One region of the Peribacillus sp. B-H-3 genome, then DNA from elsewhere that is predicted to be linked to it. Evidence: riboswitches for the same ligand, from Rfam matches in the RefSeq annotation. Region 1 holds a riboswitch; each other region holds the start of a gene.
What was found. A riboswitch is a leader RNA that binds a small molecule or an ion and turns the genes downstream of it on or off. The one in region 1 is predicted to bind S-adenosylmethionine.

Region 2: another riboswitch for S-adenosylmethionine. It lies ahead of ACN6MY_RS22490 (O-acetylhomoserine aminocarboxypropyltransferase/cysteine synthase family protein); the one in region 1 lies ahead of mtnK (S-methyl-5-thioribose kinase).
Region 3: another riboswitch for S-adenosylmethionine. It lies ahead of ACN6MY_RS03195 (alpha/beta hydrolase); the one in region 1 lies ahead of mtnK (S-methyl-5-thioribose kinase).
Region 4: another riboswitch for S-adenosylmethionine. It lies ahead of ACN6MY_RS05025 (sugar ABC transporter substrate-binding protein); the one in region 1 lies ahead of mtnK (S-methyl-5-thioribose kinase).

Annotation. Positions count from the first base shown of each region.
Region 1 covers NZ_CP183879.1:3,222,966-3,231,164, forward strand. The annotation lists gene ACN6MY_RS16010 (pyridoxal phosphate-dependent aminotransferase) at 1-1,160, opposite strand, end outside; gene ACN6MY_RS16015 (carbon-nitrogen family hydrolase) at 1,263-2,045, shown strand; SAM riboswitch class I at 2,138-2,293, shown strand; gene mtnK (S-methyl-5-thioribose kinase) at 2,378-3,589, shown strand; gene mtnA (S-methyl-5-thioribose-1-phosphate isomerase) at 3,606-4,655, shown strand; gene ACN6MY_RS16030 (YndM family protein) at 4,669-5,124, opposite strand; gene ACN6MY_RS16035 (S41 family peptidase) at 5,265-6,740, opposite strand; gene deoD (purine-nucleoside phosphorylase) at 7,026-7,730, opposite strand; gene ACN6MY_RS16045 (YozD family protein) at 8,044-8,199, opposite strand, start outside.
Region 2 covers NZ_CP183879.1:4,502,662-4,510,860, forward strand. The annotation lists gene ACN6MY_RS22490 (O-acetylhomoserine aminocarboxypropyltransferase/cysteine synthase family protein) at 186-1,499, opposite strand; SAM riboswitch class I at 1,617-1,721, opposite strand; gene ACN6MY_RS22495 (hypothetical protein) at 2,069-2,500, opposite strand; gene ACN6MY_RS22500 (thioredoxin family protein) at 2,659-2,964, opposite strand; gene ACN6MY_RS22505 (toprim domain-containing protein) at 2,970-3,332, opposite strand; gene gcvH (glycine cleavage system protein GcvH) at 3,769-4,152, opposite strand; gene ACN6MY_RS22515 (arsenate reductase family protein) at 4,235-4,591, opposite strand; gene ACN6MY_RS22520 (acyl-CoA dehydrogenase family protein) at 4,737-6,521, opposite strand; gene ACN6MY_RS22525 (acetyl-CoA C-acetyltransferase) at 6,586-7,764, opposite strand; gene ACN6MY_RS22530 (3-hydroxyacyl-CoA dehydrogenase NAD-binding domain-containing protein) at 7,954-8,199, opposite strand, start outside.
Region 3 covers NZ_CP183879.1:663,334-671,532, reverse strand. The annotation lists gene ACN6MY_RS03215 (M20 family metallopeptidase) at 124-1,314, opposite strand; gene ACN6MY_RS03210 (MetQ/NlpA family ABC transporter substrate-binding protein) at 1,374-2,222, opposite strand; gene ACN6MY_RS03205 (methionine ABC transporter permease) at 2,219-2,887, opposite strand; gene ACN6MY_RS03200 (methionine ABC transporter ATP-binding protein) at 2,877-3,893, opposite strand; SAM riboswitch class I at 4,054-4,171, opposite strand; SAM riboswitch class I at 4,418-4,518, shown strand; gene ACN6MY_RS03195 (alpha/beta hydrolase) at 4,587-5,342, shown strand; gene ACN6MY_RS03190 (CsbD family protein) at 5,406-5,570, shown strand; gene ACN6MY_RS03185 (cytochrome c oxidase assembly protein) at 5,699-6,496, opposite strand; gene ACN6MY_RS03180 (DUF2243 domain-containing protein) at 6,505-6,903, opposite strand.
Region 4 covers NZ_CP183879.1:1,021,276-1,029,474, forward strand. The annotation lists gene ACN6MY_RS05005 (MFS transporter) at 1-179, shown strand, start outside; gene ACN6MY_RS05010 (glycoside-pentoside-hexuronide (GPH):cation symporter) at 319-1,587, opposite strand; gene ACN6MY_RS05015 (hypothetical protein) at 1,591-1,725, opposite strand; gene pepF (oligoendopeptidase F) at 2,436-4,247, shown strand; SAM riboswitch class I at 4,369-4,528, shown strand; gene ACN6MY_RS05025 (sugar ABC transporter substrate-binding protein) at 4,916-5,989, shown strand; gene ACN6MY_RS05030 (sugar ABC transporter ATP-binding protein) at 6,036-7,574, shown strand; gene ACN6MY_RS05035 (ABC transporter permease) at 7,543-8,199, shown strand, end outside.

The DNA.
Region 1 (8,199 bases):
AACGCAGCTATTCTCCTGACAGCCTCCAAAAGCCTGTCTTCACCAGTAAGCAGTCCGGCCCTCACATAGCCTTCTCCATATTCCCCAAAACCTGCCCCTGCTGCCACTGCAACATGTGCATGCTGAAGCAGGTAATCTGAAAATTCCTGTGAAGAAAATCCCGCTGGAACTTTGAGCCATGCAAAAAAAGAGCCATCTGGCGAAGATACATTCCACCCTATAGAACGCAGGCCTCCGATGAATGCCTTTTTCCGGGATTCATAAATGTTCACCAGTTCCTTGACGCATTGCTGGGAATGCAGCAGCGCTTCTTGTGCAGCCTCCTGGATAGCCGGGAATAAGCTCACATACATATGATCCTGCAGCAGTTCAATCGCTTCTATGACACTGGAGTTTCCGACAGCAAAACCCACACGCCAGCCGGCCATGTTATAGGTTTTGGAAAGTGTATATATTTCAATGCCAATGTCCTTGGCTCCCTGTGTCTGAAGGAAGCTCAGAGGTTTTTTTCCGCCAAACCCGATGCCGCCATACGCAAAATCATGAACGACGCAGATGGAGTGCTTCTTCGCAAGCTTTACCGTTTTCTCAAAGAAATTTTCTGTAGCTGCTGCACCCGTCGGATTATTTGGATAGTTTAAGAACATCAGTTTTGCCAAGTCGAGTGTATCTTGGCCGATTCCATCATAATCTGGCAGAAAACCGTTTTCCTGCAGAAGCGGCAGGGTTTTGATTTTGGCCTGCGCCAACGCTATCCCGGACATATAATCAGGGTACCCGGGATCTGGAACCAGCGCTGTGTCACCTGGATTCATCAGGCATTGCGGCAGTTCTACAAGCCCCGCTTTTCCGCCGAACAGGATGGCAACTTCTGAATCGGGATCAAGCTTGACATCATATTCTCTTTCATAAAATTCTGCTGCAGCTTCTTTCAGTGACCGAAGCCCCTTGAATGGCGAATATTTATGATTAACAGGATTTTCGGCAGCCTGCTGCAGCTTTTTAATAATATGCTGCGGTGTTGGCATATCCGGGTTTCCTTGTCCTAAATTGATTACATCATGTCCTTGTTCTGTTATGCTGTTCACCTTAGAGACCAGTGAAGCAAAAAACTGCTGAGGCAGATTTTTGAGCAGCTCTGATTTTTGGAATTCTATCATTTTGGCACCTTCTCTGAAATTTCTTGAATTTCTCGTCACAAATGATATATCTTAAAATTACTAATGTAAAGAAAATTCTATGAAATCATGGAGGAAGATAACATGAAATGGAAAATAGCCTGTATACAAATGGATATATCCTTTGGCAGCCCCGCACAAAATTATGCCAGGGCAGAAGAGCTCATCCGTAAAGCTGCAGAGGAAAGGCCCGATATAGCGGTTTTGCCTGAGCTTTGGACAACGGGCTATGATCTCGGCAGGCTTGATGAAATAGCTGATGAAGAAGCGGCCGAAACCGTGGCATTTCTGCAGAATTGCGCAAAAAAATACCGCATCCACTTAGTGGGCGGTTCTGTTGCGAAAAAAACGGCAGAAGGAATAACAAACACCCTCATCGTCATCAGCAAGCATGGAGAGCTGATTAAAGAGTATGATAAGCTTCACCTATTTCGCTTGATGGATGAACATCATTATCTGCAGCCGGGAAAAGAAGATGGGCTTTTTTCTTTGGAAGGCATGCTTTGCGCAGGCTTTATTTGCTATGATATCAGATTTCCGGAATGGATACGTGCTCACGCTTCAAAAGGTGCACAAGCCATATTTGTTTCTGCCGAGTGGCCTAAACCCCGCCTTGCACACTGGAGAGCCCTGTTAATCAGCAGGGCAATAGAAAACCAGGCATATGTAATAGCAGTAAATCGATCAGGCAGTGACCCGAAAAACCTGTTCGCAGGACATTCCATGATAATAGATCCTTGGGGGGAAATAGTGGCGGAAGCTGCAGAAGAAGAAGAAATTATCACAGGGACAATCGATTTTGAAAAAACCGAAAATGTCCGGGAGCAAATACCTGTTTTCTCTGACAGGCGGCCGGAATTTTATTGATATTCTAAAAATTCAGTGTTGACAAATGTTTTTAAATATTGTTATTATTCATTTCAGGAACCAGGAAGAAAAAACTTAATAGCATCAACTTTCTCTTATCAAGAGCAGGCTGAGGGTTATGGCCCTATGAAGCCCAGCAACCGACCGTAATTCCATTGTGAAATGGGGCGAAGCATTTTCGCCGGATCCAATCCTTAAGGCACGGTGCCAATTCCATCAGAAAGAAATTTCTTTCTGGCAGATAAGAGGTGCGAAGCCTACACTTCAAGCCTCTTTCTTTTTAGAAGGGGGCTTTTTCTTTACCCCCGATACATTAATTGGAGGGATTATTCATGACTGAAGCTGAATATATACATTATGAACCACTGACCGAAAAAACAGCTCTAGAGCTCGTGCACCGGCTTGGATTATTTGAAGATGCGGGCAGCTTGAGCTGCCGGGAAATAGGCGATGGCAATTTAAATTATGTTTTCCGCATTACTGAAAAAGACACATCTAAGGGCATCATTATCAAACAGGCCCTGCCCTATGCCAAAGTAATCGGCGAATCTTGGCCGCTTACTATCAAACGGGCTGCCATCGAAGCAAATGCACTTGTCATTTTTAGAAGCTATTGCAAGGAATATGTACCCAAGGTTTACTATTCTGATGAAAAATTGGCCATTACCGTGATGGAGGACCTATCACACCTGACCATTGCACGCGAGGGACTGATAAATGGCGAAGAATATCCCCTGCTGTCAAAGCATATAGGCGAATATATAGCTAAAACCCTTTTCTATACTTCGGATTATTTTTTGGATCACAGCAAGAAAAAGGAATTGGCGCGACAGTTTACCAATCCTGAATTATGCCATATTACAGAAACCTTTGTTTTCACAGACCCCTTTTTCGATAGTGAATCCAATGATTATGAAGCAGAGTTGAATGAAGAAGTTCAAGCTATTTGGCAAAATAATATACTGAAGCTTGAAATAGCTAAATTAAAGAAAAGCTTTCTGACCGAGCAAGAAGCGCTCCTGCATGGAGATCTTCATACCGGAAGCATCTTTGCAGGCAGACAGGAAACAAAGGTAATTGATCCCGAATTTTCTTTTTATGGACCTATTGGATTTGATCTGGGACAGTATATGGCAAATCTGCTCTTTCAGGCTTTCAGCAGATCCCAAGAATTAAAAGAAGCCATCTTTACCCACCTGCATGATGTTTGGGATTCATTTGCGGAGGTTTTCACTGCCCTTTGGAATACACAAGGACAGGAAGCTTTTTGCAGGACAGAAGGCTATCTTGAATTTGTACTGAATAAAATCACCAATGATGCCTTTGGCTTCGCAGGCTGTGAATTAATCCGCAGGACAATCGGTTTGTCCCATGTCAAGGATCTGGACGGAATCCAAGATAAGGACGCACGTATTTCAGCTAAAAAAGAGGCCCTGAGAATCGGGGAATTTTTAATAAAGAACAGGAACCAGCTGGATATTTCACTGGTGACAGAAGCTGTGAGCCAGCATAACCTTTCACTTTCATACACTGCTAAATTATAATTTCGAGGAGATTATCATGCAAAAAACGACAGATATCCCTTCTTCCATCCAGTGGAAGGACACACACATAACTATACTTAACCAGCAGGCCCTGCCTCAGATTACAGAGTTCATTGACCTTTATACGATACAAGATGTTTTTGACAGCATCACCACCCTTAAAGTAAGGGGGGCTCCGGCAATCGGGATTGCCGCTGCGTACGGCATTGCACTTTCTGCTTCTGCATTTATTGGAGATGATCTTTTGGCGTTCAGAAAAAAAACGGAAGAAGATATTTCCTTCCTTTCTTCTTCACGGCCAACTGCTGTCAATTTATTCTGGTCATTAAACAGAATGAGGAAAAAGCTTAATGATGCAAGCAGTGTTAATGGAGCCAAAACCGATTTGACACATGAAGCCATCGCTATTTTCACTGAAGATGAAGCTACCTGCAGGAGCATTGGAGAATATGGGTTAACGCTTTTTAAGCCTGGAGATACTGTCTTGACCCATTGCAATGCAGGTGGTATAGCGACAGCAAGATACGGCACCGCTCTTGCCCCTTTTCACTTAGCAGCTGAAAAGGGAATTAACCTTAGGGTGTTTGCTTGTGAAACAAGACCTGTCCTTCAAGGGGCAAGATTGACTGCCTGGGAGCTGATGCAGGCAGGTGTTGATGTGACCCTGATATCCGATAACATGGCTGCACATGCAATCAGCACACAAAAAATCTCAAGCATCATCGTTGGTGCGGACAGGATCACGGCAAACGGCGATACAGCGAATAAAATCGGCACACTCAGCCTTGCTGTACTGGCAAATCACTTTGGCATCCCCTTTTATGTTGCCGCTCCTTCCAGTACGTTTGATTTATCCCTGGAAACTGGAGATTTGATTCCTATTGAAGAAAGAGACCCAAAGGAAATAACTCATATTCACGGAGTCCGGGTCGCCCCCGAAAATGTCTCAGTCTTCAATCCTGCATTTGATGTCACGCCTAATCATCTGATTACAGCCATCATAACTGAAGAAGGAATCATTTATCCAGATTTCAAAAAAAATATTCCAGATACTATAAAAAACTAGGGAGCTTCGCCCCCTAGTTTTGTTTGTTTTCATTATGATCCTTAAACTCTGGTTCTTCTGAAAATTCTGTCTCATATGATAATCTCCGGCTATAGACAGCCTTCTTATCCTGTACATTTCCTGTTCCGTTGCTCGGGCTTAGAATATGCCGGTGTACAAATACCTCTGCACCCAGTACAATGACGGCAGAAATGATGCTTCCCCATGCAATCTGCAAATAATTCTGCAGCACAATGTTCCCGAAAACCCATACGCTTATATATGTGATCAAAAAATCAAAAGCCAGTGCCGCTTTATTCCCGAGTCTTGGCAGAAGGATCAGGTCGCCGAAAATATAGGATACAATGACGGCAAATAAGCTAAAAGATATTATTTCTAAAAAGGAAGCTTGAAAAAACAAATCCAGTCCGACAGAAAAGGCTATAATGCAAGAGAGGAATTTAATGGCCAAAATTACTGCATTTTTCACAGGCGTTCACTCCTTTTTCTCTTTAATATGAGGTAAAAGCCTGCATTTTATACATATAAAAGCCGATTTAGCGCGGGTGGCGCCAAATCGGCTTTTTACTTGATCAAGCGGCTTCGCTTCCGTGAACACCGCTTACCCAATTATTTAGATTGAAGTTCTTTTTTTAATACTTCCTCTGCCTTCTTGACTTGAGTGTCATTGGCAAGGATTTTATTGCGCAATATCTCCATTAGCTTTACAGTCGTTTCGCCTGTAATAATGCCTGTTTTCTTTAAGGAATGGTCACCCTGGAACTTCATGACGGCAGATTTGGTTTGTTCATCGAAAAATCCGTCAGCCTTGCCAGGATTGTATCCTTCTGCTTTCAGCATCTCTTGTGCAGACTGCGTTTCAGCAGACGACATAGATTGCTTCAGCACTTTATCAGGAGAAATAAATGGCAGATTCGCATAGCTTGGAAGCGGTACTGCGATATCTGGGTTTATTCCCTTTTTATGAATCCAATTTCCGTTTGGAGTCAGCCATTTTGCAATCGTATATTTGATATTGGATCCATCACTGAAATCTTGCGAAGTCTGCACAGTACCCTTTCCGAAAGATTTTTCCCCGATGAGTTTTATACCAGCTGCTTCACTGACAGCTCCGGAGACAATTTCGGAGGCGCTCGCGCTTCCTTTATCGATCAGCACAACAACAGGAAGCTTTAACTCGCCATTATTTTGAGATTTTATGATTTCTTTCTTTCCAGCTTTATCTTCTACCTGAACAATCACTTTTCCATTTGGAACGAACATGCTGGCAATTTTCACGGCCTGGTCAAGAAGCCCGCCCGGATTTCCGCGCAAGTCAAGGATAAGACCCTTCATGTTCTTCTTTTTCATTTGGCCAATTGCTGTTTCAAGCTCTTTTGAAGTATTATCGGAAAAGCTTGTCACCTGGATCCTTGCAATTCCCCCTGATAGCATTTCAGGATATACAGTTTCAATCGGGATTGTATCCCGCTCAATACTCACTTGAATAGGATTGGCATCATCTCCTCTTGAAATCTCGAGATCTGCCTTTGTCCCTTTTTTGCCGCGGATTTTCAATACCGCTTCTGTAGCGCTTAATCCCTGAAGGCTCTTGCCGTTAACACTCAGGATGACATCATTGGGTTTAAGGCCTGCCTTTTCGGCAGGTGACCCCTTAATTGGAGAAACCACCATGATTTTTGAGTTTTGCTCCTGAATCTCTGCCCCAATTCCCTCAAATGAAGAAGAAATGCTTTCATGGAAGCTTTTTGCTTCCTTATCCGTCATATAGTCTGAATAAGGATCGCCTAGTGCTTCCACCATTCCATTTATTGCTCCGTTGACAAGCGTCTTATCATCTGTTTTTTGATAATACTGGCCCTTGAGTGTATTATAAGCAGAGAATAGCTTATTAAACTCCGGATGGTCTCCCTGCGTTTTTGCCACAATTGGAGCCGCTTTATCGTTGCCAAATGTAAGGGCAATCGTAGTGATTCCTGCTGTTAAAAAAATGAGCAAAAAAATCCCCATTATGAAAGGGAACCTTTTAATTTTAATAAATTTGGGTTCACTATTGTGTTCATGCTGCTTCTTTTCTTCTTCCACTAACCTTCACCACTTTCACCCATCAAAACTGGACTGTTTTATATTCAGGAATATTATGATTATTTTATCAGGTTTGTCAGCAAACGAAAAATATTAATAATCAATTTTAAGGAATTACAGAAAAAAGCCGGCATTTTCAAAAATAATGCAGGGCTTTTGAGGACATAAAAAATGCAGGCAGTCCAGCCAATGGCATAAGTTTCAAAAATGGCATATGCCAAATTCATGGTGTGTCATGCCATTGACTTTACTGCCCGATCTCTTTATGGGGAGTGGCAGGACTGCTTACTCTGCCGCTGCTGCTTCCAATGCAACTTCGATCATTTCATTAAAAGTGGTCTGCCTTTCTTCGGCTGTGGTTTCTTCTCCAGTTAAAATGTGATCGCTGACAGTTAAAACAGAAAGAGCTTTGCGCCCGAATTTGGCAGCAATCGTATAAAGAGCCGTTGTTTCCATTTCAATGGCAAGAATCTGGTATCTTGCAAGCTTCTCTAAGTCAGCGTTATCATTATAGAACTGATCGGCTGTGAATACATTTCCCGCTTTTAGGCGGAGGCCTTTTTTAAGTCCTGCATCATAGGCCTTTCTTAGAAGATCAAAATCTGCTGTCGGCGCATAGTCAATTCCCCCGAATGCCATGCGGTTCATCTGTGAATCTGTTGATGAGCTCATGGCAAGGATGACGTCACGGACCTTAACATCTTTCTGGATGGCTCCGGCTGTTCCTACACGAATTAAATTCTGAACATTATAGCTTGAAATTAATTCATTCACATAGATGGAAATGGACGGGACTCCCATGCCTGTTCCTTGTACGGAAACTCTCTTGCCCTTATATGTACCGGTATAGCCAAACATGTTTCTTACTTCATTATATAATTTGGCATCTTCCAAAAAGGTTTCTGCTATGTATTTAGCCCGAAGCGGATCTCCCGGCAATAAGACCGTTTCTGCAATTTCGTTTTCTTTTGCACCAATATGTACACTCATTGTATTGTCCTCCTCATTGTAAAGGATATTCATATATCCTACATTAATATAACACACAGGTATCTTGAAAGGGAAATAGAACTATATTAATGGGCAGCATCGCCAAAAGGATAAAAATATATGGCTTTGTTCTTTGTTCTGCGGAGGATCCGCCTTACTTCGTGGTTAAGCGTTACATGCTCCACAAGCGAGCCATGTGTCAGGAGCATAAATAAAAACAGCAACAAATAAATAAAACGGCGGGGGTGTCCGCCGTTTAGCTTCTCGAATCATTTCATTAAAAGGGCAATCCATCTGCCGGCTTCATTGCCGCCTACTCATCAATTTCTTCATCAATGATGCTTTTTTCAAGCAAATAGTCGAATGTAATATCAGCGATATCTTCTACTTCTTCTGCTGTAGGAATATAGCCCCTTTTCATAAGCTCTCTAAAAAAGAACTCGGCAATTTCTTCCGTATCAATAAATAC
Region 2 (8,199 bases), 1.3 Mb from region 1:
TATATGTAATTGACGGTTCACATCAATTATGTTCATTTTTAATTACGAAAGTGATCGTAACATACAGAAAGAAAATGTGTCAATGCATAACGATTAAAAGTTAGTAAAAATTTTAAATCCTTTGATAAACAATTTTTCCTGAATCAGCGAAGAAAGAGAATGCATGCCCGCACTCTCTTTCGGAATTATAAAGATTTCACAGCCAAGGACGCTAGGCCAGTTGCCTGTTCAATCGCCTGTTCAAGGTCTTCAATCAGATCGTCTGCATTTTCAATGCCGATTGACAGCCTGACTAAATCCTCGCTTACACCAGATTGAATCAGTTCGTCTTTATTTAACTGCTGATGGGTTGTGCTGGCAGGATGGATGATTAAGCTTTTTGCGTCTCCAACATTTGCTACATGTGACCATAGCTGGATGGAGTTAATCAGCTTGGCTCCTGCTTCTCTTCCGCCTTCAATCCCAAAAATGACAATGGCCCCTGCTCCTCTTGGAAGGTATTTATCTGCCAGCTTCCTATCAGGGTGATCTCTATGCCCCGGGTGTGACACCCATGTTACGGCCGGATGGTTTTCTAAATAATCAATGATTTTTCCGGTATTGGATACGTGCTCTTTCATCCTTACATGCAGGGTTTCCAGCCCGAGAGTGAATTGAAAGGCGCTTTGGGGACTGAGTGACGGCCCTAGATCCCTTAGTAATTGAACACGTGCTTTCGTTATAAAAGCAGCAGGGCCTGCAGCATCACTGTATACGATATTTCCATAGCTTGGATCAGGTTCCGTAAACCCTGGGAAATCAGGGGAATTCCAATCGAATTTCCCGCCATCCACGATGATGCCCCCTAGTACAGTTCCATTGCCTAGCAGCCATTTTGTAGCAGAATGCACAATAATATCAGCACCATATTCAATTGGCTTGCACAAATAAGGCGTGGCAAAGGTATTATCCACAATAAGCGGAATTCCTGCTTCATGGGCAATTTCTGCTATTTTTTCAATATCTAGTACACGAAGGCTTGGATTGCCGATCGTTTCACCGAATATTGCCTTAGTCTTTGGTGTAATGGCTTTACGGAAGTTCTCCGGATCATCCGGTTTTACGAAGGTAACCTTGATTCCATACCTCGGAAGTGTATTGGCGAACAAGTTATATGTGCCTCCATATAAAGTTGAAGCTGATACAATTTCATCTCCCGCTGAAGCAATATTCAAGATGGCCAGTGTGATTGCAGCCATTCCGCTTGATACGGCAAGGGCCCCGATCCCGCCTTCGAGCAGTGCCGCTCTTTCTTCAAAAGCAGTAACAGTCGGATTATGGATTCTGGTGTAAATATACCCCGGTTCCTTCAGTCCAAATAAATTGGCTGCATGATCTGTATCTTTGAACAAATATGCATTGCTTTGATAAATAGGCAATGCCCTGGCTCCTGTAGCATCTTCCTTTAGCCCTCCGTGAATGCTCAAGGTTTCAAAACGATAATTTTTGTTTTCTGCCATTTTCCTTCTCCCCCAACTTTTTATGAATTCATGGCTCTGAGTCATCTGAAATCATTCCTGGAAGGTTAACGAGAAACAAAAAAGCCTCTTCAAAAAGAAGAGGCTTTGCTTTATCTCTCCTTATCTGCCAGAGCCGATACTCTGCTGGAATTAGCACCGTGTATGATATATACCGGTTGCCGGGCTTCGATGGGCCAGTCCCTCCGCCACTCTTGATAAGATTCAGTTAATTAATCAGAAAATTTTGCTTAATCAAAAATATAACATACCCTTATGTAAATAGTCAAATTTTATTTTGGCATATTTGCCCCTGTTACTCTTGCCATTTAACTCCGCTACAGACTGTCATTTTCCTTGCTTTGCCGACATTATTTCAAAGCCTTGCTGCATATTCTCCGATAATAACAGATAGTTTGACTTTATTTCCTAAGAAATAAGAAAAAGGGGGAAGCCATCATCGCGTACCGGATTCTTTTGACATCAGCCGCATCGCCCCTGGAGCATGTCATGCAGCAGATACAGGTTCCATACTAACGCCCCCATTGAAGGAGGACTGGCTCGATAGAGACTTAAACACATAAAGAAAAAGGTTGTTGCCAGCAAATAAATTCCTGCGGTAATGGAAAATACGGCTGCATATCCCCAATAGCTGCCCAATAATATGACAAGAGAGGCAGATACCGGACCCATGAATGCCCACCCCAGGTTAAAGGCCCATCTGGTTCATGGAATTTGCCAGCCTTTAGAACGGTTGCTGCAAGTGACATCATTAAAGACATCTGTATGGGGTTTCCTGCATTCATTAAAAGCCTGCCGGAATAAAAAGGCGATGCCGCTATCCATAATTGACGGGTATACGCTTTAAGCAATAAGAAAGGCAGGGAAAGCAGCTGCAGAATAACAACGGATTTAACTTCTCCAAAGCGTTTTACAAACCTTGATCCGAGAAGCATAGCTGCTGCCGCGGCTCCCTGTCCTGCCGAGAGAGCAATAGCAATCATGGAATTGGACACAAAAAAAACGGTCAGCAAAATATAAAGTGAGATAAGGAGACAAGGCCTGACTGTATGAAAATATTGCCGAGAAGCAGCATTCTGACCTTTTCGCTTAACAGCACAAAAAAAATTCTTGCCTGTTTGGGCAAGAATGGTGATGTTTGTTATATTTCTTTAAGTACATCGTATATATACGGGACAGAATGAAAGGCGTATATCTTTTTATCAAGCTTGCCTTCTTTAAAAACCAATAAGCAGGGAACACTTTCTACTTCATATTCAGCTGCAATATTCGCCATATAGTTTAAATTCATTTTGCCGCAGTCCAAATCCGGAAAAAGCTCCAGGGAAACGGCAAGAATTTTCGAGGCAACCTGGCAAGTCCCGCACATTGGAGTGTATAGGTATAAACAAAATGTCCGATTCCATTTTACGGAAGTATTTAACTGTTCTTCATTCCACTCTTGCATATTACTTAATTCATCCTTTGTTCTAAATACACGGGGTTTACCTCAATATCTGCTGCCAATAAAACAGTAGCAATATGATTCATCGGCGAAGCAGCAACTTCTTTATACATTCGGTCTATATAAAGATGGTAAGCCTCTGGCATTTCTTTTTTAAACTGTTTGCGCAGCTTTTCCCCTGATTCATCAGCATCCACTAAAATATAAACATCTTTCTCAGCCAGTTCATCAACAAGTTCATCAAGCCTTGTAATTGAAATGGTGCCGTTGGTGCAGATGATTTCCACTTCTTCCTTCAATACACTTTTCACTTTTCTTTTATCTGAAGTTCCCTCTACAATAATTACTTTATCAGGTTGTCCGAATTCCATGCAATCACCGCCGCTAAAGGATAAAGTGAACCTTCCATCAGCAGAGGGCTCTCTCATCCCCGCTGATGATCAGTTGAACGAATCGGGCTTTCAGGCAGGGTTTCTAAAATTCACTGCCCCCATACGGGACAGAAATGCGTACCCTGTTCATATAATAACCCAAAACAGAAAAAAAGTGTCCAAAGTGCTTTCTTTGTAAAAGGCTCTTTTCTTAAAGATTGTTGTTTTCCAATAAGTTCTGTGAGGCGATCCCCGTGTTAAGTCAGTTTGATTGGTGCGTTTAGTGCGAGACTCCTGCGGGATTAGCGGAACAGGTGAGCCCCCCGGAAAGCGAGCATCCTGGAGCGGAAATCAGCCACCTTGTTCCATTGCCGCAACGTTTACGAAAAAAGCACTGTAAAAAAATAGAGAAGGCAAGAAGCCTTCCCGTCATGCATTATCCTTCGTTTGTCATTTCATCATACTGCTCAGAAGTCATAAGGCTTTCCACTTCACTGCTGTCAGAAGGCTCAATAACAACCATCCATGCCTTTTCATAAGGTGAATCATTTACATACTCAGGGTTGTCATTTAGCTCTTCATTGACTTCTACCACTTTACCGCTGATTGGCGCATAAAGCTCAGAAACCGTTTTAACAGACTCTACGCTGCCGAATGGCTCATCTGCTTTCAGCTCGTCTCCCACTTCAGGAAGCTCAACAAAAACGATATCGCCCAATTCTGATTGTGCAAAATGTGTAATGCCAACGCGGACTTTGTCGCCTTCTGTTTTTACCCACTCGTGTTCCTCTGAATAACGAAGATCCTTTGGTGTTGCCATGGTATATCCCTCCAAGGTATGTAAAATTATGATCTATTATAGTATAAAATAGATTTCTCTGATTTGGTGCAAAAAACTTCTTCTATTGCCAAATCTTTTGGTATTCCTGTTCATTGAACCCGACTGTCACTTGATTTCCGTCTGAAGCAATCGGCCTTTTCAGCAGCATTCCGTCCGAGGCCAGAATATCCAGCTTTTCTGAGTCAGAAGCATCCTTAAGCTTGTCTTTTAAACCAAGCTCCCTGTATTTTTGGCCGCTTGTATTAAAAAACTTCTTTAATTCCAAGCCGCTTTTCAGGTAAAGCTCTTCAATCAGCTCCCTTGAAGGGGGATTTTCTGCTATATGGACAGCTTCATAAGCAACCTCATGATCATCCAGCCATTTTTTCGCATTTCTGCATGTGCCGCATTTTGGATACCAATAAAATATCAATCCCATGGTTTCACCACCTAACGATAGGATACCCGTTTTTAAGCATTAATTCAAAAAATAAGCTATGCTTCCAGCAAAAAAACAGCTGCCGGACATACAAAAGCAGGAATATCCATTTTGGATATCCCTGCGGCTCCGATTGCCATACTAATTAAAGCACATATTTTTCTGCGTCTAACAATTTCACTGAAGCTTCGCGTTTTTTAGCAATCACATTAACAGGATTATGCCTTGTTAATTTGCGCAGTGAAGAAAGCATGATGCGCAATGTATCGCCGGCTTCTACCGCAACCAGGGTTTCCTTCGCATGCTGCTCGATTTGATTGAATGACTCCTGGCAGAAAATTTGAGTATAAAGAAGCTTCTGCTGGTTCTTTTCTTCTCCGGATTGTGCAATAGCTTTTTCTGTACGAAGCACAACAGATTCCATGGCATATGCAAGAGAAGCAAGGTCAGCTATGTTAACCAGGATTTCTTGTTCTTGCTCAAGCTTGTTCCCAAACTTTTGTGCAGCAAGCCCTGCAGCCAGCAACCCGATTTTCTTAGCATTTTTCACTAGCAGCTTTTCTTGTGCCAGCGGCTCATCACCAGGTTCTTCCGGCATTAGCATCATCAGCTCTTCCTGCAGGCTTTGTGCTTTTTGAAGAAGAGGAAGCTCACCCTTGAAAGCTTTCTTTAAGAATGTGCCCGGAACCAGCAGGCGGTTAATTTCATTTGTTCCTTCAAAGATCCGGTTGATTCTGGAATCACGGTAAGCTCTTTCGATTTCATATTCCTGCATGAAACCATAGCCTCCGTGCAGCTGAACGCCTTCATCCACTACATAGTCAAGAACTTCTGATGCGAAAAATTTATTCAGTGAACACTCGATGGCATACTCTGCAATAGAATTTGCCACTTCCTTGCCGTCTTTTACCTGTTCGTCTGTAAGCTGGCTCATCCTGCTTTCGAATAGACCGACAGTACGGTAAACAGAGCTTTCTGCAGCATAAATCTTAGATGCCATTGTAGAAATTTTTTCTTTTGTTAAGTTAAAAGAAGAAATTGGCGTCTTGAATTGCTGGCGCTGGTTTGTATATGCTGCTGTAAGGGCAAGTGCGTGCTTGGAGGCTCCCACAGCTCCTACACCTAATTTATAACGTCCGATATTAAGGATGTTAAAGGCGATAACATGGCCTCTTCCTTCTTCACCCAGAAGGTTTTCAACAGGCACCTTGGCATCTTCCAAGATCAATGTGCGTGTTGATGAACTTTTGATGCCCATTTTCTTTTCTTCTGCGCCCGTAGAAACGCCTGGATATTCACGCTCTACGATGAAGGCAGAGAACTTTTCTCCATCAATCTTCGCATACACAACGAATACATCTGCAAAACCTGCATTAGTAATCCATTGCTTTTCTCCATTAAGGATATAATGTGTGCCTTCAGCATTCAATTTAGCCGTTGTTTTTGCGCCAAGTGCGTCAGAACCTGAACCTGGTTCAGTGAGTGCATATGCTGCAATTTTTTCTCCTGTTGCTAGTAATGGAAGGTATTTATGTTTTTGATTCTCATTTCCAAAAAGGACGATTGGCAGTGAACCGATTCCAACATGCGCTCCATGAGTGATGGAAAATCCGCCAGCACGGGAAAGTTTTTCAGAAATCAGTGCTGAGCTGACCTTATCAAGCCCCAGGCCGCCATACTCTTCAGGAACATCCGCTCCAAGAAGCCCAAGTTCACCCGCTTGCTTCAATAGCTTTACGGAGCGGTCAAACTCATGCTTCTCCAGGTATTCGACCTGCGGAAGAACTTCATTTACCAAGAAGTCATCTGTCGTTTTTGCAATCATAATTTGTTCATCAGAGAATTCTTCAGGTGTAAAAACCTGGTCATACGTAACATCCTCTACTAGAAACCCGCCGCCTTTTACTATGCTTTCAGTTGATTTTGACATCTTGTTACCTCCTAATATATTAAATGAAATGAGTATCTATTAATCTAGACGTTTTCCTTCCGCATTATCCGATAAGCTCAAATACTCCTGCAGCACCCATTCCTCCGCCAATACACATGGTCACTACTCCAAACTGTGTATTTCTGCGCTTCATTTCATGCAGCAGGCTTAAAGTCAGCTTTGAACCTGTACATCCAAGCGGGTGTCCCAGAGCAATTGCGCCCCCGTTCACATTGACGATTTCCTCATTCAAGCCAAGTTCGCGGATGATTTGAATGGACTGGGAAGCAAATGCTTCATTCAGCTCAAATAATCCAATATCAGATAGTTCAAGTCCGGCAAGCTTGAGGGCTTTTGGGATAGCGGCAACCGGGCCGATTCCCATAATTTCAGGCGGAACCCCGGCAACAGCAAAAGATCTGAACCTGCCCATCGCACTCAGTCCTAATGAGGAAGCTCTTTCGCTGTCCATCACCATGACCGCTGCAGCACCGTCGCTCGTTTGTGAAGCATTACCCGCCGTTACAGTGCCTTTAACGGAAAATGCAGGCCTCAATTTAGCGAGGATTTCTGAAGTCGTTCCTTCGCGTACTCCTTCATCCTGTGTAAATTGAAATGTCTTTTCTTTTATCTTATGATCGGCTCCAACGGACCTCAATGTAACATCCACTGGCACGATTTCATCAGCAAACTTTCCTTCTGCTATCGCTTTGGCTGCTTTCTGGTGGCTCCTTACAGCAAAAGCATCCTGATCTTCGCGTGAAATACCGAACTTCCTCGCGACTTCCTCTGCTGTATGGCCCATTCCCATATAATATTCAGGAGCCGTTTCAGCAAGCTTTGCATTGGGGCGGGTTACATGGCCCATCATTGGCACAAGGCTCATAGACTCTGCACCGCCGGCAATCACGGTATCGCTTTGGCCAAGCATGATTCTCTCAGCAGCATATGCTATGCTTTGAAGTCCGCTTGAGCAGTACCGGTTAATGGTGATGGCAGGCACATTGTGCGAAAGCCCGGCAAGAGCACCTATGTTTCTTGCCATATTTAGCCCTTGCTCCGCTTCAGGCATGGCACATCCAATAATCAAATCATCAATATTGCCTTCGTAATTTCCAGCGCGTTTTAAAGTCTCTTTTACTACAAGAGCCCCTAAATCATCCGGACGGACGTTAGCAAGCGACCCTTTTTTCGATTTACCAACCGGAGTCCTTGCTCCAGCCACTATTACCGCTTCTCTCATGAGGGATCCTCCTTATTAGAACGCAGCGCCTTATTGAATGGTTCAGACTCCTTGAAATCAGTATGGACGGCTGCAGCAGGACAAAGATTTCTTTGGCTGCCCAGCCGATTTTCTTCCCGCTGATACATCTGCCTGCACATAAACCGGCGCTTGGGTTAGTTAATCATTTTTTACATTCTTCATTTAATCTTAATTGCGCAGCGGCTTACCTTTAAGGAGCATATGCTGCATCCTCTGCTGAGATTTAGGCAGCGCTATCAAACTTAAAAATGCCTCTTTTTCCAGATCCAGCAGGTACTGTTCGTCGACTTCTGTACCATATGGCACTTTGCCTCCCGCAAGTACGTAGGCCAATTTCTTGGCAATGCACATATCATGATCAGAAATAAATCCTGTCAGACGCATCGACTCTGCTCCCAATAGAAGGGCGGCATA
Region 3 (8,199 bases), 2.1 Mb from region 1:
TTTATACACAGTATAAATGCGGAGAACTACATTTGAATCATATATTTTTCGACAAAATGGGGTCAGACCCCTAAAAAAAATCATAAAACCGCTAGTCAGGGTCTTATGATCTTTGTGTATTATTTATTTTTCCGCATGGCGGAATTCTGTTTTAACTTTTTGCAGCAATTCTTTGTCTGTCAGGAGTCGGTAGCCTGTCAATGCAAGGGCTTTGGCTCCTGTTAATAATGCGTGTTCTCCCTGCCTGGAGCCGGCTGCCTCGCGGAATTCATTTGTGTGTGCAATCAGCTCGTCATGGCCGATTTTTATATAAGGATGCGCTGTCGGCACCACATGGCTTACATTGCCTGCATCTGTGGATCCAATTCCTCCGCTTCTCTTATCAACAGTTTCTCCTAGGTTCTCCAGTTCTTCCCGAAGAACCTCATCCAAAGATGTATTGATAACAATATCATGCACTTCATTTTGGAATCGCTCAATCTTTACGGTAGCTCCTGCAGCAAGTGCGGCACCTTGAGCAACATTCCTGACCTTAGCTGACACTTCCTCTGCACGTTTCCATGTGCTGGCACGAATAAAGAAACGGGCAGAGGCAAAGTCAGGAATAATATTAGGTGCATCGCCTCCATGGGTAATGATTCCGTGTATTCTTACATCTGAAGGCAATTGCTGCCGAAGGGCATTGATTCCATTGAATAAACCAATTACTGCATCTAAGGCATTGATTCCTTCTTCCGGTGATCCCGCAGCATGTGCCGCTTTTCCGTAAAAGAAAAAATCTAAAGGGTCAACTGCCAAAGATGGGCTTGTCAGCCCTGTTTTACCGCTCGGGTGTATCATGAGCGCAGCGTCTATGCCCTCAAGCAAGCCATGTTTAACGAAGCTCCCCTTTGCACTTCCATTAGGGCCTCCTTCTTCTGCAGGGGTACCGAAAACCACTGCTTCTCCGCCGGTTTCCTCAACCACTTTTGATAAAGCAATTCCAGCAGCAATACTCGTCGTTCCAATAATATTGTGGCCGCAGGCATGCCCAAGTCCCGGCAAAGCATCATATTCTGCTAAAAACGCAATGGAGGGGCCCGGTTTTCCTGAGGATTTTCTTGCTATAAAGCCCGTTTCATGCCCGGCGACATTTCTTGTCACTTCAAAGCCAGCTTCCTCCAGGATATTAGTTAATGTATCAGACGCAAAATATTCCTGGTTTCCTATTTCAGGATTTTCGTGGATGTTATGGCTTGCTTCTATATATCTATCCCTGCCATCCTCAATGCTTCTCACAATCAAATCTCTTTGTGTTTCAACTACTACTGTCATATAAACCTCTCCTCTCTCTTAACTTTATATTTGAGCTGGCCAGCAAAAAAGATTTCATCCTATAAGTTTTTAATTTTATCTATCGAGGTTACTACTGGCACCGTGGCACCTTTATCGCGTTTGATGATGTAATCGTGAACTGCTTTCGACTGATATGCTTTTACGATTTTAAGGAAATCTTTATCCTTTTTATTTTTTGTTGCAGCAGCAATTACGTTGATATAAGGCTGGGCCGCTTTGTCATTCGGATCTTCCTTATAAAGAGGGTCTTTGGAAGGCTTCAGGCCGGCTTGCACGGCAAATCCATTGTTAATGACAGCCGCTCCCACATCTTCAAGCGATCTTGCCGTTTGTCCGGCTGCAATCGGTTTGATATTCAAGTGCTTCGGATTGTCTTTGATTTGGTCCACACTGCCTCTCGGATCAAAATTATCCACCAGTGTAATAAGCTTAGCTGATGCCAAAAGCTTGAGAGCCCGCCCGGCATTGGTTACATCATCGGGTATTGTGATGGTTGCTCCGTCCGGTATGTCTTCTATCTTTTTATATTTTTTAGAATAAATCCCCATTGGCGCTATCACTGTGGAGCCGATTGCCGAAATATCGAGGTTATGATCTTTTTTAAATTGATTCATATAAGTGATGGTCTGGAAAGAATTTAAATCAATGCTGCCATCATTTAAGGCTGTATTAGGCTGGACATAATCTGAAAAAGATACAATCTTCAGGTTGATTCCATCGTCTTTTACCTGTTTTTGGACAAGACTCCAAAGATCATTGTCGTCACCATTTATCCCTATTTTTATTGTGCGTGTGCCTCCATCCTTGGAAGCTGAATTTGATGAGCATGCTCCTAAAACCAATATCAAACTTGCCACTGCCGCGAAAATAATACTTAATCTTTTCATCCTCTTTTCCTCCTCACATATCTTGACCATGTATTTCCAAAGCTTTGAATAAGCTGAACGCTAACAATAAGCAATACGACTGTAATGACAATAACGACCGTGATAAAGCGCTGATAGCCATAAGTAATAGCCAGGTTCCCAAGACCCCCTGCACCTACTGCGCCCGCCGCTGCTGTCGAACCGATCAGCCCGATCGTTGCTGTAGTAAACGAAAGTATCAATGATGGCACTGCTTCTGGAATAATGAATTTAGTGATAATCTGCATTTTTGTGGCTCCCATTGCGTGAGCTGTTTCCAGGACTCCTTTATCCACCTCGAGCATGGAATTTTCAATCAGCCTTGCAAGATACGGGCCTACAAAAATGGACAAAGGTACAATCGCTGCAGCTACACCTATTGATGTCCCCGTCACAAGCCTTGTAAATGGAATAATAGCAACCAGAAGAATAATAAAGGGTACAGAACGGACTATATTCACAATGGTATTCAGGGCTAGAAAAACAGCCTTATTTTCCATGATATGTCCGGGTCTCGTGATCACAAGAATGATGCCTAATGGCAGTCCTATGATTGTTCCAAAAATGAATGATCCAAACACAGTGAGAAACGTCTCTTCACAAGCCTGGAAAAACTGGGGCCAGAAAAATTCCCAATTAAGCTCCATGCGCTTCGGCCTCCTTTATGTCGATTCCGCTATTCAAGATAAATTGAACGGCCTTATTTCTTTCCTCAATTTCCCCGTCAATCGCAATAAAAAGATTTCCGTATGGTTTTTCCTGCAGCTCTGTAATAGATCCATACAGGATGTTCAGATGAATATCAAACTGCTTGGAAACTTCCGATAGTAAAGGGCGTGCCGCTTTTTCTCCCAGAAAAACAAGACGGTAATAGGTCCCGCTTCTTATTTTTTTTGATAAATGAGGCGGTATTTCATTTTGCAGAACGGTATTAACGAAATTACGGGTAATTCTTTTCTGAGGATTAGTAAACACATCATAAACTGTCCCTTCTTCAACGATTTCCCCGTCGTCAATCACCGCCACCTTATCGCATAAATCACGAATCACACTCATTTCATGTGTAATCAGGACAATGGTAATACTGTAAGCTTTATTTACCTTTCTTAACAGTTCAAGAACATTTCTTGTTGTTTCTGGATCCAATGCGGATGTTGCTTCATCACAAAGCAGGATTTGGGGATCTGTCACAAGGGCCCTGGCGATTCCGACACGCTGTTTTTGTCCGCCAGACAGATGGCCCGGATAAACATTTTCCTTTCCGCTGAGTCCTACAAATTCAATGAGATTCATCACCTTTTTTTGAACATCCCGCTTCTTTTCCCCCTGGAGATATAGGGGCATTGCAATATTGTCAAAAACGGTTTTAGCAGAAAGCAGATTAAAATGCTGAAAAATCATCCCAATTTCCCTGCGTGTTTTCCTAAGTTCATTTTCATTCAATGACATCAAGTCCAATCCATCAATGCTGATTGTTCCTTCTGTCGGTTCCTCTAACCGATTAAGACATCTTATTAACGTGCTTTTTCCTGCTCCTGAAAATCCTATGATTCCAAATATATTCCCCTTATCTATTGTCAGAGAAATATTATTTAGTGCATGAATAGGGGTTTTTCCCTGATAAACCTTTGAAACATTTCTGATTTCAATCAATTCTAATTCCTCCTATGGCGCTTTTAACCTAGTATTCTCATAAGTTTAATCAGTTATATACATATAAGCCGCCCCTTTCATCAATCTTCCGGAAACGAAAAAACCCTTCTTTTATCCATGACAGATAAGAAGAAGGGTTTATATGTATAAGCCGATCTACTTCTTATCTTTCAAACCGATTGTACCGATTTGCAGGAATTAGCACGGTATTTGCAATAAGAAGCAAACCCGTTGCCGAGGTTTCGCAGGGCCAGTCCCTCCACCTCTCTGGATAAGTAATAGCATATTATTCAATTGTTTTTTAATTTGTAACTACAATATTATGTGGACTTATGGGATAAGTCAATATTTTTTTAAAATTCCCAATAAAAAATTTCCGTTTCGTCATTCTAGGTTATGTATTCAAAAAGAATTCAGAACAAGATTTTACAGATAAAAGAGGGAACGGTTGACGAAAAAAATCATATCGTGTTATTATAAAACCAAGTAAATTAATAAGAATAGTAAATTATAAACTTCATATACCATTATCACGAGTGAACGAGAGATCTGGCTCAATGACTTCACAGCAGCCTCATGAAAGGTGCTCCTACCAGCAAAGCATATTTGCTTTGGCTGATAAGATTTGTTTAAAAAACTTTCTTTGCAGCCGGGCAAGGAAAGTTTTTTATATTAGAAAGGAGTTTTTTCGCAATGTCATTTTCCCCTGTTATTCCTGGTGCTGAATCCTTTTTCCATCCCGGCAATTCTACAGGAATTTTAATTTGCCACGGTTTTAACGGGACTCCTCAGAGTGTTGAATATTTAGGGAGCCAGTTTGCCGAGAAGGGATATACCGTTTATGCACCCCGTTTAAAAGGGCACGGATCTGCTGCGAGCGACCTGAAAGCCTGTTCTTATCAGGATTGGATTCAAAACCTGGAAGACGCCTACTGCGTTCTTCAGCAAACCTGCAGGAGGGTTTATATCCTGGGGCAGTCCATGGGCGGGGCTCTGGCCATTGATTTGGCTTCGAAGACAAGCTGTGATGGCGTCATTACAGTTAACGCTGCTTTAAAGGTGCCGCAATATGAGCAATACCGAAAAGTCCAGTCCCCCCTTTTCGTCCCGGATGGCTCACCAGATATCAAGGATCCATCGGCAAAAGAAATCACCTATCCAGAAGTGCCGCTCCACTCAATTAAACAGCTGCTGTCGCTTATGGATCTGACTAGTGAAAACGTTAAAAAAACAACCTGTCCCCTGCTCTTGTTTTATTCGGTTGAAGACCATGTGGTTCCGGCAGAATGTTCATTTTATCTTTATGATCAGGCCGCTTCGCCTGAAAAAGAACTCATCGCTCTTAGGCAGTCTTACCATGTGGCCTCCCTTGATTATGATAAGGAACACATTATCAAAAATACGCTTCGCTTTATTGAAGAACATTCCAAGAAAGAAATGGCATCATAATTTTGTTTAACAGACTCCTCTGCGGGTAAATAACAAGTAAACCAATGAAGGAGGAAGATAAAGATGAGTGGTTTATCTGATAAAGTCAAAGGTACTGTAAATAAAGTAAAAGGTGAAGCCAAGGACCAAATGGGCAATGCCAGCGATGATAAAAGAATGCAGGGCGAAGGCAAGAAAGATAAGTTAAAAGGCGAAATCCAAGAAGGTATTGGCAAACTAAAGGATTAATACTAAACCATACACTAGGAAGCTGCAGAAAATCTGCAGCTTCCGTATTACGATAAAGAATAAAATTTCTATATGCGCACAGGTGTAAAAAGCAGCCCTCCATTTTTTTCGGAGGGCTGCTTTTTTTATTATATAAAGGAGTCTCCCTGCCTTACTGATGCAAATGCTTTAGGGCGTGCGCCTCTAAACCATTGCAGGCAAAAAATAAAAATCATGATGAGATCAATTGCATCCCCGCCATAGTACATGAGCATCCCCCCTGTTTTTGCCTGGGCTTCCCCTACACCAGCGGGTGGATATGCATAGATGTACTTTGATAAAATCCCGTGTCCACCGGACGCCAGCACCAATACTATCGCGCGATAAGCAAATGGGTATCGGCAGCTGACCAAATCCATATAAATCATGGAAACGGTGAAAAGATACCCGGCGATGAAGATGTGCATATGTATGACAACATACCATATCATATTCTCGTGCATTACATAGTATAAATTTGTCATGTAAAGCAGCCAGAGGCCGCCAATATTCAGGACAGCAGCCACAACGGGATGAAAAAACAGGTGTACGATTTTAATCTTCATAAGCCGTGTAAGCCTTCGGGCAAAAGAAATCTTGACTGTGCGCAGCAGAAGAGTCATAGGAGCTGACAGAGCAATGAGCAGAGGCGCAAGCATCCCAAGCAGGAGATGGGCAGTCATATGGCAGTTAAAATCAGTATGTGCCCGTTCTGCCAGAGGACCACTGACAGCAAAAATGGTACAAAAAACACCAAGAATCCAAAAGATACAGCGGCGCAGCGGCCATTGACGCAACCGTTTGTGGCGATTCGGGACATAGGCCGCACCCACATACAAAAACGAGAAGAGAACGATGAGAAACACTGGAAAGATGATTCCTAGGGAACTTCCACTCGCGTGTTCCATGTGATGATTCACGAGATATTCTCCTCTTGACTTGAGGCTTTTTCTTTTCTGCTGGTGATTACTGCTCCAATCACAATAATAGCGACCGCGAAGATATTCCAGACCACGTCATAAAAGAACAAGTTTGACACATAACGAATCTGGTGCAATCCCATGAGTTTATGCTGGACAGTGCCATCATAAAATTGAAACAAACCTGCTCCGAGCAGCACACCTCCCCACCACCTTGTCCGCAGCCAAGCCTCTCGCCTGCGAAGGTCAGCCACCATGAACAATGAAGCAATCGTGGCAAACCAGCTTAACGCGTGAAACAGGCCATCAGAAACCAGTCCCACAGCAAGAGTGGACTTGTCATAAAAGTGATGCCAGTGCAGGAGCTGATGAAAAACCGCCTCATCACCGACCAAAGATTGCGCCTCAGATGATTAGTTGCAGAAGACATATGTTCCTCCCCTGTGCTTTTGTAGGAACGTTCACGATCACTCGAACTTATTACCTTCCATTCCCATTAACCCTGCTAACAAAACACGGAACCGCAGAAAAGGAGTTGCGGCAGTGAAAATAGAAGGCTGTTTTCGTAAACTTTGTCGTTATGGAGAACTAGGTGGTTGATTTCCGCTCCAGGATGCTCGCTTTCCGCGGGGCGGGCGGTGAGCTTCCTCGGCTGCGCCTGCGGGTGTCTCACCTGTTCCGCACGCATCTTATGCACCAATCAAACCCATTAACAATGGGATTGCTTCACAGAACTCATTAGAAACAACAATCTTTAAGAAAAGAGCCAAATAGTAAGAGCAGGGTAATTTTCATATAAATTTACCCTGCTTTTTTTTACATCTATTTGCTAACTTCATGATGTGGAATTGAGGAATCAAATTTAAAGCACTAACCAATAGCAATAATTGATATGATGAAACTGGTTTAAAATAACCATCCCACCTATCCCCTAACGAAACTCCCATTTTGTGTACGAAATAAAATGAAATGATCGCAGATCCTATATTGCCTATAATAAAAGTAGTTGTGATGCTAAAAATTCTGCAGAAAAAGGCAAGAATCGAAGTCACTATAATCATGATTAAATAGCCAAGCATAGACCAATTAGCAAAGTCTTGGTACATTGCGAAATAGACAAATGGAAAACAATAAAAACTGATTATCAGAATGCTATTTATTAACTTTCTCATGTTTTCACCTCTTTTTTAATCACAATTCATCCGTAGTGTAATTTTACACTATTATGTGTAAATCGTGTAAAAATCATTTCAATAAAATGAGATAATAAAAGCAAAAACCCTACTTCATTTTTTATAAAATAGATTATTTTAAGGCTATTTTCGTAAACTTTGTTGCTATAAAACAAGGTGGTTGATTTCCGCTCCAGGATGCTCACTTTCCGCGGGGCAGGCGGTGAGCCTCCTCGGCTGCGCCTGCGGGGTCTCACCTGTTCTGCTAATCCCGCAGGAGTCTCGCACCTTACGCTCCAATCAACCAGACTTGACAATGGGAACGCCTCACATAACAAATTAAAAAAACAACAATCTTTAAGGAAAGAGCCTTTTCTAAAGAGCTTTATCCCTATTGCATAAGATACAAAATTTATAACGGTACACGATCCATCGACTCAAGATTGTATTAGTGCGATTTAAAAGAAGACTGAAAAAAATATGCAGCTTTTTAATTTTCTATTAAATAAGATGTTTAAG
Region 4 (8,199 bases), 2.2 Mb from region 1:
ATAGCTTTGTCCGCTTCATTGGCGGTGCGATTGGTCCTTGGCTGGCAAATAAGCTTGCTGAATCCTATAACCCGCATGTTCCATTTATAACAGGAGCAGGATTTGTCTTTCTTGCGATGCTGGTTGTAGCATTTGGGCGTAAACATATCCAGCACGTGGATAAGATAAGCGGCCATTAATTTGTGCATATGCTGAACGAGTGAAAATAGCCTGCTCCCTTTATGGGAGCAGGCTATTTTTTTGGTTAAAGAAAGGGACGAACAGCCTGACCCCTATGAGAGAGGAGTAATTTCATGTTTTCCGAGTGTTACGGCTGATTTAGAGAAGTTCCCATTCAATGTTTTTTTTTCGGGTGTCCAGTTCTGCTACAATTTCATTATATTTATTATCAGAGAGCTTATAAAAAACACCCATGACAATGAAGGTAGCCAGGGCCAGAACACCCGGATAGATAAACATCAATCCTTTAATTCCGGAAATAACGCCTGCACTTTGAACGGCATTCGGCACATACCCGACCATTCCTAAAACCATGCCTGGTATGAACCCTGCGATGGCCTGTGACAGCTTGCGGAAGAAGGTAAAGAAAGAGTATACGACACCTTCTGATCTTCTTCCGGTCTTCCATTCTCCATATTCTACAGCATCAGATACAAGAGCCCAGTTCAGGCTGTTTATAAAAGAGCTTCCAAAGAAAGCCAAGCAGGCAAATATGATAAATAAGACAGCATCCTTTGCCAGCATGTATGCAAGAGCATCGCCAGCCGCCCAAATGGCGGCACCAAGCATGTATGTATACTTTTTGCCGATCTTCCTGACAAGAAAGGGAACGAATGCTACACCAATGAACACGCACCCAATACTGAAGAATCCCATATATGGTACGATAGAAATTTTATTAAGGACATATTGGCAATAATAAACCTGTACGGCAAGCTTTACATTAAATGCAGAGAAGGTAAACAAGTTGACCAGGCACAAAATCAAAAGCGGGGTATTTTTAAAGAGACCTTTATAGCTTTCTCTTAATGGCACTTTTGTTTCTTTTGGTTTATGTTCCACAAATCTCTCTTTAATGTTGGCATAGCAATACATCTGCAGCAAAACACCGGCGATTGCAAAAACTGCAACTGCAATTGGGTAGCCAATAGATTCATTATGAATGCTCAGCACTAGAGGCATAAAGCCTACCGTGGAAATCAGCAGTCCCAGATTGGAGCCGGCTTGCCTAAACGAAGCCAATTCTGCGCGTTCTCCAGGATCCTTTGTCATGGCAGGTATCATAGAGCCGAAAGGAATATTAGAAATACTGTAAATGGTTCCAAAAGCCATATAAGATGCATAAGCCCAAATGGTTTTGCCGGTTATTGAAAAATCCGGATTTATGAAGTTGACGACGGCAATCAGGGCCAAGGGAACAGCAGTATATAGGATAAATGGCCGGAACTTGCCTTTAGGCCCGATATTTCGGCGATTATCTATCCATGTTCCTACAGTAATATCAGCTATAGCGTCCCAAATTTTTGAGATCAGGAATACAAAGGCAGCTACAGCAGAGGGCAGTCCTAGTGTAAAATTTAAGCAAATAAATCAAATCTGGCCCATATCCAGTAAAAAGTTGTTGCCGACATCTCCAATCCCATAAGCAATTTTTTCTTTTAGCTTTAATTTATCGTGATTGAGTTTCTGATTGCCTTGCTCGGTAGCTGAATTTTTGCTCATCATTCTTATTCCACCTTCTCCGGAATTTTCTTATATCTTGAGGCAAACGGCTTTTCATTGGATGATGGGCAAGTTTGCATGTTAGCCTCTATTTTTCGGCTTTTTTACCCAGGCCAATTATTCTATAAACAAGATAATTCTTCCTTATCCGACAAAATGCCTGAAAGTGTGAAATGCGACAAGTCGGAAAGTGCAAATGCCTGGAATACCTGAATTAAGAAAAATTAGCACAAAAATAGAATGTCGAGTACGGGAAATGGGACCTAGTTAAATTTGAGGAATATTTACCATCGACATAATTCGACAAATTTCTTATAATGGGATAGGGAGCAATCATATTGCGGTGATTGTTTTCTTTTTATTCATTGAGATGCAGCCGGCCTCCCTTCAAAAGCCGGCTGCATTTTTTTGTGTTTTCTCTCCTGATTCTCCCCCTGAATAGGATGCACTCCAGTTATATCAGAGGGCTGCCTATCATAGCTAATGTGAATCACTCCTGGAATTCTCCTCTGCCAATACTTCAGAACTAATAAATAGCTAACAATTCCTGAAGGAAGTTTCCTGCTTAATTAGAGCTCAGTACCGATTTTGTCCACATGTGGAAGCTGAAAAACAGAAAGCTTGATTGTGCAAAAATAAATATTGTGATTTGGTTAAATTTTCTGATAACATTTAGTTGAGAAGTCACTAAGTTTTTATTGGGGGAGACATTGATGGAAAAAACAATGGAAAAACGGCTTTTCCGTTCTGAAGTACTTGTGGAGCAGACCTGGAATCTTGAGGATTTATTTTCTTCCAGAGAAGACTGGAAAACACAATTAGAGAATATTAATCTGGAAATTCCAGCACTATGTGAATTTCAGGGGAAGCTAAATGACGGGGATAAGCTTGTGCAATGCTTGGAGCTTCGGGAACAGCTTCATATGAAATTGACCAGGGCAGGAACATATGCATCATTGAGAAGATCGGCAGATGGAACAGATTCTGTCAATCAGGCAGATTATGCACAATTTTCTGCGCTGATGACTAAGGTGAATGCTGCCCTTTCATTTATTGATTCTGAAATTCTTGAATTGCCAGAGTCAGACTTAAGAGAATACATAGCTTCAGAACCAAACCTTAGGGTCTTTGAGAAGAATTTATTAGAACTGCTGGAGACGAAAAAGCATAAGCTTTCTCCAGAAACAGAGAAGGCTCTTGCTGCATTAGGAGATGTGCACAGCTCACCTTATAAAGTATATGAAATGGGCAAATTGGCCGATATGCAGTTTCAGCCAATACATGATGGGGAGGGAAATGAATATGCGGTTTCTTTTTCTTTATATGAAGACCGCTATGAATTCTCACCAGATACGGATCTTCGCAGGAAAGCATACGGATCATTTGTGAATACATTAAAACAATATAAAAATACCTTTGCCCAAGCATATTCGGCAGAGGTTTCAAAGCAGGTTGCACTTTCGCGGCTGCGCAGCTATGAATCTGTCACGCAAATGCTGCTTGAGCCCCAGCAGGTAACAGTTGGCATGTATAATAATCAGCTCGATATCATCCAGAGCGAGCTGGCTCCCCATATGCGCCGCTACGCTCAGCTCAAGAAAAAGGTGATGGGGCTTGATAAGATGCTTTTCTGTGATTTGAAAGCGCCGCTTGATCCTGAATTTAATCCAGCTACAACGTATGAAGATGCGTGCGTTGTCATTCTTGAAGCCCTAAAGGTAATGGGACCCGAGTATAGTGAAATCATGAGAAAAGGGCTGACAGAAAGATGGGTCGACCGTACCGACAATGTCGGCAAAGGAACTGGGGCTTTCTGTTCAAGCCCGTATGGAGTTCATCCATATATTTTAATTACCTGGCAGGATACAATGCGCGGAGCATTTGTATTAGCACATGAATTGGGCCATGCCGGACATTTTTACCTGGCTAACAAAAATCAGCGGCTATTCAATACAAGGCCGTCAACTTATTTTGTTGAAGCCCCGTCTACACTAAATGAGCTTCTTTTGGCGAAGCATCTCCTTGCTAAAACCGAAGATAAACAGATGAGACGCTGGATAATCCTGCAGCTGCTTGGAACCTATTACCACAATTTTGTGACACATTTGCTCGAGGGAGAATATCAGCGAAGAGTATACATGCATGCTGAAAGTGGGCACCCCTTAACTGCAAAAACTTTGTCTGAAATAAAAGGGAGCGTCCTTGCCGGCTTTTGGGGAGATGCTGTAGAAATAGATGAAGATGCAAGCTTAACCTGGATGCGCCAGCCCCATTATTATATGGGTTTATATCCGTATACCTACTCCGCAGGATTGACCGCATCCACAGCAGCTGCCCAAATGATCCAGGAGGAGGGCCAGCCGGCTGTTGACAGGTGGCTGGAAGTCCTGCGTGCGGGCGGAACAAAAAAACCGCTAGAACTTCTGAAGCATGCTGGAGTAGATATGTCGAAGCCGGAATGCATCAAACAGGCAGTTTCCTATGTTGGCTCCCTTGTTGATGAATTAATTGCTTTATATGAATGATGTGCAAAAGCTTGACTTTAGTTTATTGACAATAAAGATTTTTCTAAAAACTATTGCATTAAGAATCGGATGATGGTATATTCACCACAGGAAAAAAATTGAATAATGTTTTGCTTTAAAACTCTTATCCAGAGTAGGCGGAGGGATTTGGCCCGATGATGCCCAGCAACCGACTGTAATTCCGTTGTGAGACGGGGCGCGTGATAAAATGCGCCGGTATTTATACCAGAGGGCACGGTGCTAATTCCAGCAGAAAGATCATTCTTTCTGAGAGATAAGAGGTTAGAAGATCTATTTTTGTATTCTTCAAGCCTCTTTCTTTTACAGAAAGGGGCTTTTATTTTTTGGCTCTGTTTAATCTGGCCTGTCACCGTATTCAGGCGCGCAGCTTCCGGGAGCAGTTTGGATAATCCAGGCTTTCCGCGGGGAGGGCGGTGAGCCACCTCTGCTGCGCCTGCGGGGTCTCACCTTTCCGCAAATCTAAGCAGGAGTCTCGCACCTTACGCTTCAATCAACCTGGTTGAACAATGCGTTCGCCTCACAGAACTCATTAAAAAACAACAATCTTTAAAAAAACAGCCTTTAAAAATGGAAAACAGGAGGGAATACAGCTGAAAGGAAAATTCCAGGAGTCAGAAAATCTCAAATATTATGAGGGAGAGAAATCAATGAAGAAATATATATGGAAATCATCAATGGCTTTAATTTTTATTATTATGCTGCTGGCAGGGTGCCAGCCGCACGTAGGAAAGCAAGCAACCGCTGATTCAAAAGCAAGTGATAAAAATCCGCTTGCAAATAAGAAAGTGGCACTTATTATGCAGCAGAATCTTGGTACTTTTTCTGCACAATATATTGATGGTGTGAAGGAGCAGGCTGCAAAATTTGGAGGGAAGGTTACAGTATTCACTTCTGATGGAGACCTTGCAAAGATGTCCTCTAATGTTGATGCAGCGATTAACCAGGGCTTTGATGCCATTTTGATTGACCACGGCACAAAAGAAGCACTAACAGACGGCGTGAAAAAGGCCATTGCTAAAAAAATTCCCGTTATCGCATTCGATGCTGAAGTCAATGTACCGGGTGTAACAGTTCTTGAGCAAGGGGATCAGCAGATGGCAAAGGCTACGCTTGAAAAATTGGCCAAGGATTCCGGAGGCAAAGCCAATATCGTGAAAATTTGGGTTGCGGGATTTGCGCCGATGGAAAGAAGGCAGATTGCCTATAAAGACTTTTTAGCCAAAAATACAGGAATAAAAGAGGTTTCTGCTTTTGGAGCAGCTACTCAAAATACGGCTCTTGACACCCAATCGCAAATGGAAGCTATTTTAAAACAGTATCCTAAAAAAGGGCAAATCACAGCGGTATGGGCTGCTTGGGATGAATTTGCCAAAGGGGCGGTGCGGGCCATTAAACAGGCGGGCAGAACGGATATCAAGGTTTATGGAATCGATATGAGTGATGAAGATCTTCAAATGATCCAGGATAAAAACAGCCCATGGGTGGCTTCGGCTGCAGTTGATCCAAAGGATATCGGAAGAATCCAGGTTCGTTATGCTTATCAAAAACTCAGCTCCGGATCCGCGCCTGATAAAGTGAAGTTAAATCCGGTGTTCGTCACCAAAGAAGAATTGCCTGCAGAACAAATTACGACAGCAGAGCTCAATAAATATGTAAAAGGCTGGGGACACAGCGAGCAGGGATATACAGAAAAACTCAAAGACCTGGAAAATGGGAAGTAAAGAAATGTAAAGCCCAGTCGCGGACTGATGAAAGGGGGAGAATAAATTGAGTGCTAAATTGCTGGAGATGAAAAGCATTTCGAAATCATTCGGCCAAGTGAAGGCCTTGAAAAAGGCAAAATTCGAGCTGAGAGCAGGTGAAGTACATGCGCTGCTCGGAGCAAATGGTGCCGGCAAAAGCACACTGATTAAAATTCTTTCAGGGGTGTTCACTGAGGACAGCGGTGAGATAGTATTGGACGGAAGAACCGTCAACTTCCGCTCTCCCAAGGAAGCCAAGGAATGTGGGATTCATTGCGTTTACCAGGAGGTGGACACAGCCATTGTTCCGCAATTGTCAGTTGCTGAAAATATTTTGCTGGATTCATTCTCCACGGAAAGAAAATGGTTTGTATCAAGGAAAAAGATGCTCAAGCAGGCACATGACGCGCTGATTCAGCTTCATGCAGGGGGGATTTCACCCGATAAGCCGGCGTCTGCTCTCACCCTCGCAGAAAAACAAATGGTCCTGATAGCACGGGCCCTGGTCAGGGAGGCAAAAATCATTATTTTTGATGAGCCAACAGCCCCTCTTTCGCTTGAAGAAACACGGCATTTATTTGAAATCATCCAGAAGCTGAAGAAGCGGGGGGTAGCAAGTATTTTTATCTCCCACCGGCTCCCGGAGGTTTTTGAAATTTGTGACCGCATTACGGTGATGAGGGACGGAGAAGCGGCAGGGACTTTCCTTGCCCCGGAAATCACCCAGCAGCAAGTGGTAGACAAGATGCTCGGCAGCCAGCTGAGTATGGAGCTATTAAGATCCGGGAGCAAAATAGGAGATGTGCTGTTTGAGGTCAGGCATTTGGACGATGATGAGATGCTTAGAGATATTTCTTTCTCTGTTTCAAAAGGAGAAGTGGTCGGTGTGGTGGGTCTTGTCGGGGCAGGGAAGACAGAACTGGCCAAAGCTCTGTTTGGACTAACTCCCTGGAAGAGCGGAGAGGTCCTTGTACACGGGGAACGTTTTAGATTTAAGCATCCCTCGCAAGCAATTAAGGCTGGCCTTGCCCTTGTACCGGAAGAAAGGCGGAAAGAGGGGCTGTTTATCGGGGAATCTGTCCAGGCAAATATCACTTTTCCGCATCTGAAGAAATTCTCGAACTATTCATTTTTAAAGAAAAAGGCGGAACAAAAATATACAGAAGAAATGATTGATGCACTTGGAATAAAAACGCATAGCAGCCAAACTCCCGTAATGAACTTAAGCGGCGGAAATCAGCAAAAGGTAGCTATCGGAAAGTGGATGTCCGGACAGGCAGAAATTTATCTGTTTGATGAGCCTGCCAAGGGAGTGGATATAGGAGCAAAAAAGGATATTTTTCAGCTCATACACCGCCTGACCGGCAGCGGAAAGGGAGTTCTTTACTTCTCATGTGACATTACTGAAATTCTTGCGGTATCTGATCGGCTTCTGGTTATGTATGATGGAGCCATTGTGAAGGAACTAACAGCGGCTGAGGCGACACAGGAGGAAATCCTGCTGTATGCAAGCGGAGGAAAGGAAGATGGAAATGAGCGGGAAATTCATCGGGTTTTTATTTAAATATGGAGCCATCCTTTTAATGGTGCTGATATTAATTTATTTTAGCTTGGTGAATGGGGCATTTCTTTCTTACGGAAATATATCGGATATTCTGAGGTCCATATCCATTGTCACACTGCTTGCTTTAGGAGTCACATTTACGCTGATTGTGGATGGCTTTGATTTATCTGTCGGCTCGACGATGAGCTTGTCTACAGTTTTGACCTCGTCGCTCATGGTATGGTTTCAGCTTCCCCTTTGGCTCGTTATCATCCTTCCAATCATTACTGGTGTGCTCGTTGGGCTATTCAATGCCTTGCTGATAGTGAAAATCAGGATTCCGGATCTTCTTGCAACACTTGGAGTCATGTATATTGTTTCAGGCTTTCACCGGACGTATACAGAGGGATACTCTATATACAGCCATATGGAAATGACAACAGGAGGAAAAGCGCCAGGCGAATTTTATAAAAGCTTTCTGTGGGTAGGACAGGGAGAGCTGGGAGGCGTTCCTGTTCCTGTTATCATCATGCTGGTTTTTGTGGCAGCTGTGTTTATTATTCTCACCCATACCAGATGGGGCAGGATCTTGTATATGACAGGCGGCAATGCAGAAGCGGCGCGCCTGTCTGGCATTAATGTCAAT